2 regions of the Streptomyces sp. NBC_01334 genome follow, and region 2 is predicted to be linked to the other one. Evidence: riboswitches for the same ligand, from Rfam matches in the RefSeq annotation. Region 2 holds a riboswitch; the other holds the start of a gene.
What was found. Region 2 has a riboswitch for cyclic di-AMP ahead of OG736_RS36470 (M23 family metallopeptidase). Riboswitches for the same ligand answer to the same signal wherever they lie in the genome.
Positions count from the first base shown of each region.

Region 1: it holds a riboswitch for cyclic di-AMP, as region 2 does, so the genes downstream of both, OG736_RS32270 (M23 family metallopeptidase) here and OG736_RS36470 (M23 family metallopeptidase) in region 2, are expected to answer to the same signal.

Region 1 is NZ_CP130718.1:7,170,850-7,177,932, reverse strand. Features, by position in the region: gene OG736_RS32285 (bifunctional acetate--CoA ligase family protein/GNAT family N-acetyltransferase) at 1-242, opposite strand, end outside; gene OG736_RS32280 (HPr family phosphocarrier protein) at 421-702, shown strand; gene OG736_RS32275 (GntR family transcriptional regulator) at 928-1,623, opposite strand; gene OG736_RS32270 (M23 family metallopeptidase) at 1,812-2,555, opposite strand; cyclic di-AMP (ydaO/yuaA leader) riboswitch at 2,570-2,738, opposite strand; gene OG736_RS32265 (M16 family metallopeptidase) at 2,941-4,329, opposite strand; gene OG736_RS32260 (M16 family metallopeptidase) at 4,326-5,675, opposite strand; gene OG736_RS32255 (DNA gyrase/topoisomerase IV subunit A) at 5,946-7,083, shown strand, end outside.
Region 2 is NZ_CP130718.1:8,184,607-8,191,689, reverse strand. Features, by position in the region: gene OG736_RS36475 (rhamnogalacturonan lyase family protein) at 1-249, opposite strand, end outside; gene OG736_RS36470 (M23 family metallopeptidase) at 485-1,447, opposite strand; cyclic di-AMP (ydaO/yuaA leader) riboswitch at 1,452-1,607, opposite strand; gene OG736_RS36465 (alpha-galactosidase) at 1,915-3,990, opposite strand; gene OG736_RS36460 (tyrosine-protein phosphatase) at 4,214-5,011, shown strand; gene OG736_RS36455 (DUF6126 family protein) at 5,084-5,206, opposite strand; gene OG736_RS36450 (helix-turn-helix domain-containing protein) at 5,203-5,835, opposite strand; gene OG736_RS36445 (aspartate aminotransferase family protein) at 5,943-7,083, opposite strand, start outside.

The DNA.
Region 1 (7,083 bases), 1.0 Mb from region 2:
AGTCCCACCCGGTCCACAAAGTCGTGGTGCGTGAAGCGGTGGACGTCCTTGTCGGACAGGCGCGGGTAGGGCGCGAAGAAGCGGTAGTACTTCGACTCGTCCGAAACCTGCTCGTAGAAGCTGACCAGGCGCTCGGCGTCATCGACGGTGATGGGGCGGATGCGCGCGGTGCCGCCGTCGCGCAGCACCACGTCGGCCTCCCAGTGGGCGGGGTACTCGTGCCGGTCCGACGCGCTCTGCATGGGGCCCAGAGTACGGCTCGCGTACGACAACGGCGCGAGGCAGTCTGTGGAGGACGCTCGTCGGATCGAGGCCGCGATCCGACGACCATGTCGGGAGGGGACACACGACCCCTCCCCTCACACGCTTCACGTGTGGAACACTGGTCTAGACAACCTGAACACTGAAGGGCAGCATCACATGGCTGAGCGCCGCGTCAACGTCGGCTGGGCCGAGGGCCTTCACGCCCGCCCCGCTTCCATCTTCGTCCGGGCCGCCACGGCCGCAGGTATCCCGGTGACGATCGCCAAGGCCGACGGCAACCCCGTCAACGCGGCCTCCATGCTGGCCGTTCTCGGCTTGGGCGCCCAGGGCGGCGAGGAGATCGTCCTCGCCTCCGAGGCCGACGGCGCGGACGTCGCCCTCGACCGTCTGGCGAAGCTGGTCGCCGAGGGCCTCGAGGAGCTCCCCGAGACCGTCTGAGCGCGCGGTCCCCTCTGCGCCTGAGCCGCCGCCGCTCTCGCGGATGTGGTTGCGCGTCGTCGGGGTCTCTCAATTGACGGTGGCGGTGTTCGTCGCTTCAAAGGTGTCGACCCGCCAACCCCGAAGGGCTCGCCCGAATTATCGGGCGAGCCCTTCGTATTTCCCTTTACGGGCAGCAGAAATAATCCCCCGCGAATTATCCCCTCTTTGTATACGGCCCTCGTGTTAATGCCGCAGACCCGTCATGTTTACGGGAGGTTGCGAAGTCCTCACACGGTCGGCGCGCTCGGGTCCGCCGGAAAAGCGCAGCCGGTGCGCGGCCGTCGCGCGCTCGGTGTGCAGCGCCGTGATCGCCCGCGCGCGCTCGCCGTCGCCGCGCGCCACCGCGTCCACGATCGCGCCGTGCTCCGCCCAGGACTCCACGGGGTTGGCCGGGGCCTCCACCGCGTACATCCAGGCGATCTTGTGGCGCAGCTGGGTGAGCATCGACGTCAGGGCGTGGCTTCCGGAGGACTGGGCGAGCGTCTCGTGGAACCAGCCCCCCAGCGAGCGCAGATCCTCGCTGTTGCCCCGCCTGGCCCGCTCCTGGCCCAGCCGGACGAGGCCGCGCAGCACCTTCAGATGGGCCTCGGTGCGCCGCTGGGCGGCCCGGGAGGCGCCGAGCGGCTCCAGGAGCATGCGCATCTCCAGCAGGTCGGCGGCCTCCTGCTCGGTCGGCTCCGCGACGCACGCGCCCGCGTGCCGCCGTGTGACGACGAAGCCCTCGGCCTCCAGCGTGCGCAGCGCCTCTCGGACGGGAACGCGGGAAACGCCGTAGCGGCGGGCGAGGAGTTCCTCGGTGAGGCGGCTGCCGCGCTCGTAGACACCCGCGACGATGTCGTCCCGAATGGCCGTGCACACCGAGTGCGCCGGAATACGCATGACGGACCTCCGCCTTAATCCCCGTGAAACGTCGACGATTGACGTGTGTTCCGTGACTCTATTGCAATGGGCGGGGATTTCCGATGGCGGGCCGGAATCCAGGGATATTTTTTGGACAGCAGGGCCTCGAAAACGGCGAAAGCCCCGGCCGGGAGGGCCGGGGCAAGACGATCTGTCGCCGTGGGTCGTCAGACGTTCACGCCGTGCGTGCGGAGGTAGGCGACCGGGTCGATGTCCGAGCCGTACTCCGCGGTGGTGCGGGCCTCGAAGTGCAGATGCGCACCGGTGACGTTGCCGGTGGCACCGGACAGGGCGATCCGCTGGCCCGGGGTGACCTGCTGGCCCACCGACACCTCGATGGAGGACAGGTGACCGTACTGGGTGTACGTCCCGTCGTTCATCTTGATGACGATCTGGTTGCCGTACGACCCGCCCCAGCCGGCCTCGACGACGGTGCCCAGGCCGACCGCGTGCACGGTGGTGCCGCTGGCCGCGTGGAAGTCGATGCCGGTGTGGCTGCCGGAGGACCACAGGGAGCTGCTGGCCTGGTAGCTGGTCGACACGTAGGAGCCGGTGATCGGCGAGACGAAGGTGTTGAGGCGCTTGCGCTCGGCCTCGCGGGCGGCACGCACGCGTGCCTCGCGCTCCTCCACGGCCTTCTTGGCGGCGGCCTGCCGGGCGGCCTCCTCGAAGGCCGCGTGCTTCTGCACGGCGACCTGGTCGTCGATCTGCTCGACGACGGACTCGCCGGCGGTGACCACGGGGATCAGCCCGGTCTGCTCGGGGGTGGGCTCGGCGGCGAAGGCCGGGGTGGAGGCGACGGTGGCCATGACACCGGTGGTGGTGAGCGCCGCGATGCCCGCCGCGCGGACGCTGCTGCGCTGCATCCGGCTGGGCCGACGGTGCTTCCCGGTGGCGCAGGTGAACGCCATGAAGTTGGGGGTGTCCTTTCCTTCCCTCTCGCCTACCGGGTTAGCTGACGGGTTCGGAGCAGGAAGGTCTCCTACGGACCCCCTCGCGTTCACGCGCGGGCGTCCGATTCACCCCAGGGACTTCACAGGTGGGTCCCCGGCTCCCCTGGCTCGCGCCGTACGGGGACTCGGCGATGACTGTCCGGTGCCGCGGCTGCGGCGCACTGCCTGACGAACAGCCCGCATGACGCTAAGCGGCGCGGGTTTCAATCCTCAAACGGATCCCGGTTTTTGTAGCGCATCCCACAGGGCAGACAGGCAACCTCCGCATCAATTCGGACATACGGAGGCCCTGGTGACGCTTTCGTCGACCAGGGCCCCCACACGCGCGTGCCGTTGCCGGGATCTACTCCGCGGACACGACCTTCACCTCGCCGATGCCGAGGGCCTCGACCGGCTCCTTGATCTGGGCCGCGTCACCGACGAGGACGGTCACCAGACGGTCCACCGGGAAGGCGTTCACGGCCGCCGCGGTGGCCTCCACCGTGCCGGTCGCGGCGAGCTGCTGGTACAGCGTGGCCTGGAAGTCGTCGGGCAGGTGCTGCTCGACCTGGTCCGCCAGCGTGCCGGCGACGGCCGCGGCGGTCTCGAACTTCAGCGGCGCCACACCGACCAGGTTCTGCACGGCGACGTCACGCTCGGCGTCGGTCAGCCCCTCGGCGGCGAGGGTGCGCAGCACCTTCCACAGGTCGTCCAGAGCGGGGCCGGTGTTCGGGGTGTCGACGGAGCCGCTGATGGCGAGCATCGCGGCGCCCGAGCCGTCCGGGGCGGACCGCAGGACCTGCCCGAACGCGCGGACACCGTAGGTGTAGCCCTTCTCCTCGCGCAGGACACGGTCCAGCCGGGAGGTGAGGGTGCCACCGAGGCAGTAGGTGCCGAGCACCTGCGCGGGCCACACGCGGTCGTGCCGGTCGGCGCCGATCCGGCCGATCAGCAACTGCGTCTGGACGGCGCCCGGACGGTCCACGATGACGACCCGGCCGGCGTCGTCGGCGGTCACCGGCGGCACGGGCCGCGGCTGGGCCGAGGAGCCCGTCCAGGCGCCCAGGGTGTCGCCGAGGAGCGCCGCCAGGTCGACACCGGTCAGGTCGCCGACGACCACGGCGGTGGCCGTGGCGGGACGGACGTGCCTCTCGTAGAAGGCGCGTACGGCGGCGGAATCGATCTTCTCGACCGTCTCCGCGGTGCCCTGGCGCGGCCGCGACATCCGCGCGGTGGCCGGGAACAGCTCCTTGGAGAGCTCCTTGGCGGCGCGCCGGGAGGGGTTGGCCAGCTCGTGCGGGATCTCGTCCAGGCGGTTGCGGACGAGGCGCTCGACCTCGCTGTCGGCGAACGCGGGGGCCCTGAGGGCGTCGGCGAGCAGACCCAGGCCCTTGGACAGGCGCGAGGCCGGCACCTCGAGGCTCAGCCGGACGCCGGGGTGATCCGCGTGCGCGTCCAGGGTGGCGCCGCAGCGCTCCAGTTCGGCGGCGAAATCCTCGGCGGAGTGCTTGTCGGTGCCCTCGGAGAAGGCCCGCGCCATGATCGTGGCGACGCCGTCGAGGCCGGCCGGTTCGGCGTCCAGGGGCGCGTCGAGGAGGATCTCGACGGCGACGACCTGCTGGCCGGGACGGTGGCAGTGCAGCACGGTCAGGCCGTTGGCCAGCGCGGTGCGCTCGGGCGCCGGGAACGCCCACGGCTTGGCCTCGCCCGCCCGGGGCTGGGGGTGGAAGTCCATCGTGGCGAGCTCGGTCACCGGGCCGCCTCCTCGTTCTCGTCCTGGTCGGCGGGGGCTTCGGCGGCGGTCGGCTCGTAGACGAGCACCGCGCGGTTGTCGGGGCGCAGGCGGGCCTTGGCGATCTCCTGCACCTCCTCGGGCGTCACTTCCAGCACGCGCTGGACGGCGTTGAGGGCGAGCTGCGGGTCGCCGAACAGGACGGCGAACCGGCACAGTTCGTCGGCGCGGCCGGCGACCGTGCCGAGCCGGTCGAGCCACTCGCGCTCCAACTGCGCCTGGGCGCGCTCCATTTCCTCGGCCGTGGGGCCCTCCTCGGCGAACCGGGCGAGCTCCTCGTCGATGGCGGCCTCGATGACGGGCACCTCGACGTCGCCGGACGTCTTCACGTCCAGCCAGCCCAGGGAGGGCGCTCCGGCGAGCCGCAGCAGGCCGAAACCGGCCGCGACGGCCGTACGGTCGCGGCGCACCAGCCGGTTGTAGAGGCGGGAGGACTCGCCGCCGCCCAGGACGGTGAGCGCCAGGTCGACGGCGTCGCACGCACGCGTGCCGTCCTCGGGCAGCCGGTAGGCGGCCATCAGCGCCCGGGCCGGCACCTCCTCCTCGACGATCTCGCGCAGCTGCTCGCCGATGACGTCGGGCAGCCCGCCGTCACGGGGCGCGGGCTTGCCGTCGTGGCCGGGGATGGAGCCGAAGTACTTCTCGACCCAGGCGAGGGTCTGCTCCGGGTCGATGTCACCGACCACGGAAAGGACCGCGTTGTTGGGCGCGTAGTACGTGCGGAAGAACGCGCGCGCGTCCTCCAGGGTCGCCGCGTCCAGGTCGGCCATCGAGCCGATCGGCGTGTGGTGGTACGGGTGGCCGTCCGGGTAGGCGAGAGCGGTCAGCTTCTCGAAGGCCGTGCCGTAGGGGACGTTGTCGTAGCGCTGACGGCGCTCGTTCTTGACGACGTCGCGCTGGTTCTCCATCGACTCGTCGTCCAGCGCGGTGAGCAGCGAGCCCATGCGGTCCGCCTCCAGCCAGAGGGCGAGCTCCAGCTGGTGGGTGGGCATGGTCTCGAAGTAGTTCGTGCGCTCGAAACTGGTGGTGCCGTTGAGCGAGCCGCCGGCCCCCTGGACCAGCTCGAAGTGTCCGTTGCCCTTGACCTGGCCGGAACCTTGGAACATCAGGTGCTCGAAAAGGTGAGCAAGACCCGTACGCCCCTTGACTTCGTGGCGTGAACCGACGTCGTACCAGAGGCACACCGCCGCGACGGGGGTCAGGTGGTCCTCCGAGAGCACCACGCGCAGGCCGTTGGCCAGACGGTGCTCGGTCGCTGTCAGGCCCCCGGAGCCTGCCTGGGCTGTGGCCGTGTGACCCATGGGCATGTACGTCCCTTCCGATCGCGGACGCGGTCGTCGAAACCGCGGTTTTCCTGCCGGTCCTGCCACTGTATGCAAGCGTGCGGACGGTCCGCGAAGTTCCCGGACGACATACGCCGAGAGCGAGATCGCGTAGCCTGCGGGCAGCCGTGGAGGAGATGCCTCTGCGTTCGGGCCGGACGGCCGACGCCGGGTCCTCGCCCGCGCTGTCAGTGCCACGGTCCACAATGGTCCGCGTCAGATCCCGTATCACGCCCCAGCAAGGAGCCGGCAGCGATGGCCCGCCGCAGCACGAAGACCCCGCCGCCCGACGAGTCGTTCGAGGAGCGGATCCTCGACATCGACGTCGTCGACGAGATGCAGGGCTCCTTCCTCGAGTACGCGTACTCGGTCATCTACTCCCGCGCCCTGCCGGACGCCCGTGACGGCCTCAAGCCGGTGCACCGCCGCATCGTCTACCAGATGAACGAGATGGGCCTGCGCCCGGAGCGCGGCTATGTGAAGTGCGCCCGGGTCGTCGGCGAGGTCATGGGCAAGCTGCACCCGCACGGCGACGCGTCGATCTACGACGCCCTGGTGCGGATGGCGCAGCCCTTCTCCATGCGCGTGCCGCTGATCGACGGCCACGGCAACTTCGGCTCGCTGGGCAACGACGACCCGCCGGCCGCCATGCGGTACACCGAGTGCCGACAGGCCCAGGCGACGAGCCTGATGACGGAGTCGATCGACGAGGACACGGTCGACTTCTCGCCCAACTACGACGGCCAGGAGCAGGAGCCGGTGGCCCTGCCCGCCGCCTTCCCGAACCTGCTGGTCAACGGCGCGTCCGGGATCGCGGTCGGCATGGCCACCAACATGCCGCCGCACAACCTGGGCGAGGTCATCGCGGCCGCCCGCCACCTGATCCGCTATCCCGGCGCGGATCTGGACGCCCTGATGAAGTACGTTCCGGGCCCCGACCTGCCCACCGGCGGCCGGATCGTCGGTCTCTCCGGCATCCGGGACGCCTACGAGAACGGCCGCGGCACGTTCAAGATCCGTGCCACGGTGTCGGTGGAGACCGTCACGGCCCGCCGCAAGGGCCTGGTCATCACCGAACTGCCCTTCACCGTCGGGCCCGAGAAGGTCATCGCCAAGATCAAGGACCTGGTCGGCTCGAAGAAGATCCAGGGCATCGCCGACGTCAAGGACCTCACCGACCGCGCGCACGGTCTGCGCCTGGTCATCGAGATCAAGAACGGCTTCGTGCCGGAGGCCGTCCTGGAGCAGCTGTACAAGCTGACCCCGATGGAGGAGTCCTTCGGCATCAACAACGTGGCGCTGGTCGACGGCCAGCCGCTCACGCTGGGCCTCAAGGAGCTCCTGGAGGTCTACCTCGACCACCGCTTCACCGTGGTGCGCCGCCGCAGCGAGT
Region 2 (7,083 bases):
GTACACGTTGAAGGCGACGGCGTTTCCGTGCCGCGCGTATTCGGTGCCGAGCAGCCGCCAGCTGAGGAAGGTTCCTTCGCCGGACGGGGTGGCGACCAGGCCGCGGTCGAGGTTCTCGACGATCCGGCGCGGGACCTCGGCGGCGTGCCCGGTGGGCGCGGCGACGAGTCCGGCCAGCAGGGTGACGGCGGTGACGGCGGCCGCGGCCGCGGCGCCCTTGATGACGATGCGTCGGTCGACGCGGGACACAGAACCTCCGAAGAGCGATAGAAAGCGCTTGCTCACTGACGGAGATCACTGTGTCCCCACCCTGTCCCGCCTGTCGATGGGGCACCAGGGGCTGCCACAAGAACGCAACAGAACGATCATGAACGCGCAAACTCCAACGCCGGCCATCCCCCGGACATACCGAAGGCCGGACCCGGGGATCGGGGTCCGGCCTTCGGCCGCGTGTCAGGCGGGAGGTCGTCGCAGTCGGAGGGGGTCAGCCGACGGAGACGCCGTGCGAGCGGAGGTAGGCGATCGGGTCCACGTCGGAGCCGTAGTCCGGCGTGGTGCGGATCTCGAAGTGCAGGTGCGGGCCGGTCACGTTGCCGGTGGCACCGGAGAGGCCGAGCTGCTGGCCCGCGGTCACGGTCTGGCCGGCCGAGACGGAGAGCTGGGACAGGTGGGCGTACTGGGCGTAGTAGCCGTCGGCGAGCCTGATGACGACCTGGTTGCCGTACGCGCCGCCCCAGCCCGCGGAGACGACGGTGCCCGCACCCACGGCCTTGAGGGAGGTGCCGGTCGGGACGACGAAGTCGGTGCCGGTGTGGTAGCCGCTGGACCACATGCTGCCGGCCGTGTGGTAGGCGGTGCCGACGGTGGCGCCCGCCACCGGCAGCGTGTAACCGCTGGAGGTACCGGTGCCGCTCTCGGCGGCCTGGGTGACCGCCTTCGAGGAGGACGAACCGGACGACGAGGACGAAGAGGACGACGACTTGGTTCCGGACGCCTTCGACTTCGACGGGGAGGACGAGGAGGAACCGGACGACGAGCCGGACGACGAACCGGTGCTCGCGGCCTTCTTGCCGATCGAGAGCTTCAGCCCGGGGTGGATCAGCGACGGGTCGCCGCCGACGGCCTGACGGTTGTCCTGGTACAGCTTCTGCCAGCCGCCACTGACGTTCTGCTCGTCGGCGATCTTCGACAGATAGTCGCCGGACCGCACGGTGTAGGACTTGGCCGTCGTGGCGGTGGCCGTCTTCTGCGCCACCGGCACGGACTGCACGGCCTTTTCCGGAACGGCCTGGGAAGCCGACTGTGCGACGGACTGCGCGGGGGCCGCGTGAGCGCCGGCGGCACCCATGAGCGGAAGGGCGAGCGCGGCGCCACCCGTTCCGGCGACGGCTATGGAACGAGTGAAGCGCTGGGCCTTCGGACGGCGGTGCTTACCCTTCGCGGGCATGGCGAATTCCTCTCCGGCGCCTGCGAGGTGAGCTGTCGGGTGCGGACTGGAGATGCCCGGCCGCGCCGAGGCGCGGCTTTACCCCAAGCCTGTTCCGGAGACCGGAACAGGCGGTTGTGCCTGTGGGTCCCCCGCTCCTGCCAGATACGGGTGAGTGTGCGGGCTCCGGGCGGTGGCAGGATTCGGCGTCCGTCCGGATTGGTGTGGAACGTAAGCGACCGGAACGCACAGGGACAAGCAGAGGTTGTGCCGCTGACGCCTTTCTCTTGATCCCCTGTGAGAATCCCCGGTCACACTCCGTGAGACAAGGGACCCGTTCACCGCCAAGCACCCTGGAAAAGCATGCGAATTACGTGAACATGACGGGCGACATACGGTCACGGATATGACGCTGCTCACGTGACGGCTCTCCAGGTTCCTTTATTCCAGAGCGAGTTGGAATTAAGGATTCAATTCGGACAGAAACCTCAGATGCGACGCAGTCGGATAACCGTCGCATCAAGGTCACCCCGCAGTCCGGTGCGCAGCCCGTGATGGAGCAGTACCGCCCCTCGGTGGACTTCGCCCGTTTCGCGGCATTCGTACGACGCCGTCGGGTCCAGTCCGCGCAGCCGCAACGCCGGGACGGGCTCACCGAACCGCTGCGCCTGGAGCCAGGCGAGGACGACACTCTCGTCACCGCGCACGTACTGGACGGCGCTCAGGCCGCCCGCCGGGGGCCGCAGCCGGTAGAGGTCGCCCTGCTGCACGAGCGGCCGGATCTCCTTGTAGAGGTCCACCCACCGGCGCGCCTCGGCGAGCTCCTCCTCGCTCCACTCGGAGAGGTCCCCGCCGACGCCGAGCACGCCGGCCATGGCGCTGACGAACCGGAAGCGCAGCGAGCTGACCCGGCCGTTGAGCTGGGCGTTGGGACTGTCGGTGACCCAGGCCGCCATGACCCGGGCGGGGTGGATCTGGCTGAAGCCGTGCTGGATGTCGAGCCGGTCGAGCGGATCGGTGTTGTCGGAGGTCCACACCTGGTCGGTGCGGCTCATGATCCCGAGGTCGATGCGTCCGCCGCCGCCGGAGCAGGACTCGAAGGCGACCCCGGGGTGGGCCTCCCGAAGCCGGTCCAGGAGCGCGTACAGAGCCCGTACGTGGTCGACCCAGAGGCGCTGCGGGTAGGGGTCGTCCGGCCAGCCGGCGTCGGTGAAGCAGCGGTTGAAGTCCCACTTCACATAGTCGACGGGCGCGCTGGAGAGAAGCCCGTGGAGCTGCTCCCAGAGGTACTCCTGAACGTCCTCGCGGGCGAGGTTCAGCACGAGCTGATTGCGGAACTCCGTCCGCTTTCGTCCGGATTGGAACTGCACCCAGTCGGGGTGCGCCCGATACAGCTCGCTGTCCGGGTTGACCATCTCGGGCTCGACCCAGACGCCGAACTGCATGCCGAGGTCGTGCACCTGGTCGGCGAGGGGCTTCAGCCCGTTCGGGAAGCGGTCGGGGTTGGGCCGCCAGTCGCCGAGTCCGGCGTGGTCGCCGGTGCGCGCCCCGAACCAGCCGTCGTCGACGACGAAGAGCTCCACGCCGATCGCGGCGGCCCGCCGGGCGAGCGTGGCCTGCTGCTCCTCGGAGATGTCGAAGTAGGTGGCCTCCCAGGAGTTGAACAGCACCGGCCGGTCCTGTTCGGCGTCCGGGACGACGTACGCGCGCTGGTAGGCGTGCCAGGTGCGGCTCGCCCCGCCGAAGCCGGCGTCGCTCCACAGGCCGGCGAAGACGGGCGTGGTGAAGGACTCCCCCGCGGCCAGCCGCAGCAGCCCCGAGTCGTCGTACCCGACGCCCCCGGTGATCTGCACGCGCGCGTCCGGGAGTTGAGCGACGGCGATCCGCCAGGTGCCCGACCAGCCGAGGGCGCAGCCGTAGACCTCGCCGCGCTCCTCGGTCGCGTCGGTGTCCAGGGCGATCCAGGGCAGGTGCTGGTGCCCGGTGTGGCCGCGGCGGCTGCCGATGACCTGCTCGCCGTAGGTGAGCGGAGACCGGGTGAGCCGGGACTCGGCGGCCCAGCGGCCGTGCAGCTGCGACAGCCGCCAGTCGTCGCGCTCGGGCAGGGTCCAGGTGGCGGAGTCGGCGCGCAGCAGCTCCAGCGGCCGCTCACCGTCGTTGCGCAGGGTCGTCCAGCGCTCGACGACATCGCCGCGCATCCGGTAGTGCAGGGTGAGGGCCAGTCCGGCGTCCCGGAACCGCAGCCGCAGCCCGTCGTCGTCGGCCTCGAAGTCCTCGTAGGACCATTCGGTGCCGCGCCGCTCGTCGGTGCGCACGGACAGGGCGGGCCGGACGAAGCGGGGGCCGCCCTCGACCGGGTACTCCTCCCGGCCGTCGAGCGGGGACTCGAAGGACGCCCCCCGCTCCGACGCCGGGAGGGCGGCGAGCGCCTCGGCGTCCGCGAGCGCGATGCCCGGGCCCCAGTGCAGGTGGACCAGCTCGTCGGCCTCGGTGAGGTGGAGGGCGTAGCTGCTCGTCGGCCCCGAAAGGAGCCAGGTACGGCCGTTGTCGGCGATCTCGGGCATCAAACCCCCACTAATTCGAACAGGTGCGATCAAGCACCAACATCATCGAATGCGGTCGGCCTGCCGGGCAACTTTCCGTGGACAACTCTTCACCTGGTCAGACGTCCGGAGTACCGCCCTGTGGACAACCCGTTGCCCGGGGAACCCATGTCGTATCGTCGGGGAAGCGTCCCGTCGGCCACCACGAGCCGCGCCGACGGAGACCGACAGGGAGGAAGCCCCCGTGACGCAGCAGATCCCGTCGACCGAGCCCGAGCTGGCCGGTGTGCGCAACTTCCGGGATGTGGGCGGTCTGCCGACCGTCGACGGCCGGCGGGTGCGGCACGGCGTGCTGTTCCGCAGCGGCCATCTCGCGCACGCGACCGACGAGGACGCCGCGTTCCTCTCCGGCCTGGGCCTGCACACGATCTTCGACTTCCGCAACGCCGCGGACCAGAAGCTGGAGGGCCCGGACGTCGAGCTCCCGGGCGTGCGCAATGTGAACCTGCCCCTGTCGGACCCGGCGGACGGCTCCGAGTTCTGGAAGATGGTCCGCGACGGCGAGATCGACCAGCTGCGCGGGATCCTCGGCGACGGCAAGGCCGCCGGCCGGATGATCGCCTCCTACCGCTCGATCATCAAGGAGCGGACGGCCGAGCACGCGCGGGTGCTGCACTCGCTCGCCGAGGACAGCGTCCCGGCCCTGATGCACTGCGCGGCGGGCAAGGACCGCGCGGGCCTGTCCATCGCGGTGACGCTGCTCGCCCTGGGCGTGGAGCGCGAGGCGATCCTCGCCGACTACCTGGAGTCCAACGCCAAGCACCGCCGCTACCGGGTGCGCCGCAGCGCCACCTCCGCCGCGGCCTACTCCCCCGAGGTCATGGAGCTGCTCAGCCCGCTCTTCGACGCGCGCGCGGAGTACCTCGCGGCGGCCCTGGAGACCATCGAGGAGACCTGGGGCGGCGTCGACGCCTATCTGGAGGAAGGCCTCGGGCTCTCCCCCGAGACCCGTGAGCGGCTGCGGAACCGCCTGCTCGACTGACACCTCGTCCGGCATCGCGTCCGATGTCGCGTCCGGCTCCCTGCCCCGGAGGCCGCAGCGGCGTCCGGGGCCCTACTGGTTGGCCCCCACCTCGAACAGCAGCCAGAGGAACGCCGCGAAGACGTGCCCCACCGCGATGTAGATGATCAGCCGGATCCAGAGGGTGCGGGGGAACTTCTCCTCGATGTCCTTCATGGCGTCTCTCCGATGTCCGAAGGGGTCGGGCCCAGGCACAGCGTGGCCGTGGGGCTCTGCAACAGGGTGTGGACGAAGAGCAGTTCGACCCCGTCGGCGTCCTGGGCCGCGATGCGGTGCGGGGTCAGCGAGTCGAAGTGCGCGCTGTCACCGGGCCCGAGCAGTTCGGTGGTGTCCCCGAGACGCAGCCGCAGCCGCCCGCGCAGGACGTGCAGCCACTCCTCCCCGGGGTGCACGCGGACGACGTCTCCCTGGGAGCCGTACGGCACGTGGACACGCAGGGCCTGCATCCCGCGCCCGGAGGCGCCCGCCTGCCAGTAGGTCCAGCCGCCCGCGCGGGTCGGCTCCATGGCGGCGGCGCGGACGACGGCGTCCCGGTCGGCGGACGTCTCGCCGAGCAGTTCCGAGACCGTCGTACCGTAGATACGGGCGAGCGCGAGCAGCATCGGCAGCGAGGGCTGGCGCTGCCCGGTCTCCAGGCGGGAGAGATGGGCGGGCGACAGCCCGGCGGCGCGGGCCGCGGCCTCCAGGGTGAGGGCGGCCCGGCGGCGCAGGGCGCGCAGCTGGGGGGCGACGGCGGGAAGAGCCCCGGCTGGTTCCGCCGGGTCCTCGGACTCGGGCGAGCTCATGGCTCCATTGCACGCCTGAATTGCCTCTGCGGCAAATTTGTTGCCTCAGAGGCAAAAGCGCGCGCAGGCCCGGACCGTTCTTTCGGTCGCCCGCGCTCCCGGGCGGCTCAGCGGTTGGCCACCGCCTGCTTCACCAGTGTCCTGCCGAAGTCCCACATCAGCCCGCCGCCGCCGTGCGCGTCGTCCATCACGGCGGTGAAGGCGTCGACGAACCGGTCCACCTCCCGCTCGCCGACGATCAACGGCGGGATCAGCTTGATGACCTCCAGATGGTCACCGGAGACCTGGGTGAGGATCCGGTGCCGTTGCAGCAGCGGCACCACCACCATCTGCGCGAAGAGTCCCTTGCGGGCCGCCTGGAGCATGGCCCACCGGCTGCGCAGCTTCAGCGACCTGGGCTTTCCGAACTCGATGCCGATCATCAGGCCCCGGCCGCGGACGTCGGCCAGCAGCTCGTACTTGTCGACGAGGGCCGCCAGCCGGGACCTGAGCAGGTCGCCGGTGGCCCGCGCGTTGGCCACGATCTGCTCGTTCTCCAGCACGGACAGCACCGCGAGCCCGGCCGCCATGGCCTGCGCGTTGGACCCGAAGCTCGCCGAGTGCACGAGCACCCGGTCCATCGACGAGTAGACCTTCTTGAAGATCCAGTCCTTGCCGAGCGTGGCACCGACCGGCACATAGCCCCCGGACAGCGCCTTGGCCACGCACACCAGGTCCGGCTCCACGCCGTCCTCGTGCTGGTAGGCGTAGAAGTCGCCGGTCCGGCCGAGACCCGTCTGCACCTCGTCCGCGATCAGCAGTGCCTTGTGCCGGTGCAGCAGCTCCTGCGCGGCACGCAGATAGCCGGGCGGCGCCTCGTGCACCCCCTTGCCCTGGATCGGCTCGACGATGAGGGCGGCGACGTCTCCCTTGCTCAGCTCACCGGCCAGAGCGTCGAGATCGCCGAGCGGGACCGCCGTGTCGGCCAGCAGGGGCGCGAACCCGTCCCGGAACCCGGACTCGCCGTTCACCGACAGCGAGCCCGTGGTGAGCCCGTGGAAGGCGTGGTCGCAGTACAGGACCCTCGGCCGACCGGTGGCGTACCGGGCGAACTTCAGCGCCGTCTCCACCGCCTCGGTGCCGCTGTTGCCGAAGAACACCCGGTCCAGATGCGGGCTGTGGGCGAGCAGCTTCTCGGCCAGCAGCCCGGGCAGCGGCTGGCAGTCGAAGCGGGTCAGGTCGGCGAGCTGGGCGTCGAGGACGTCGTGC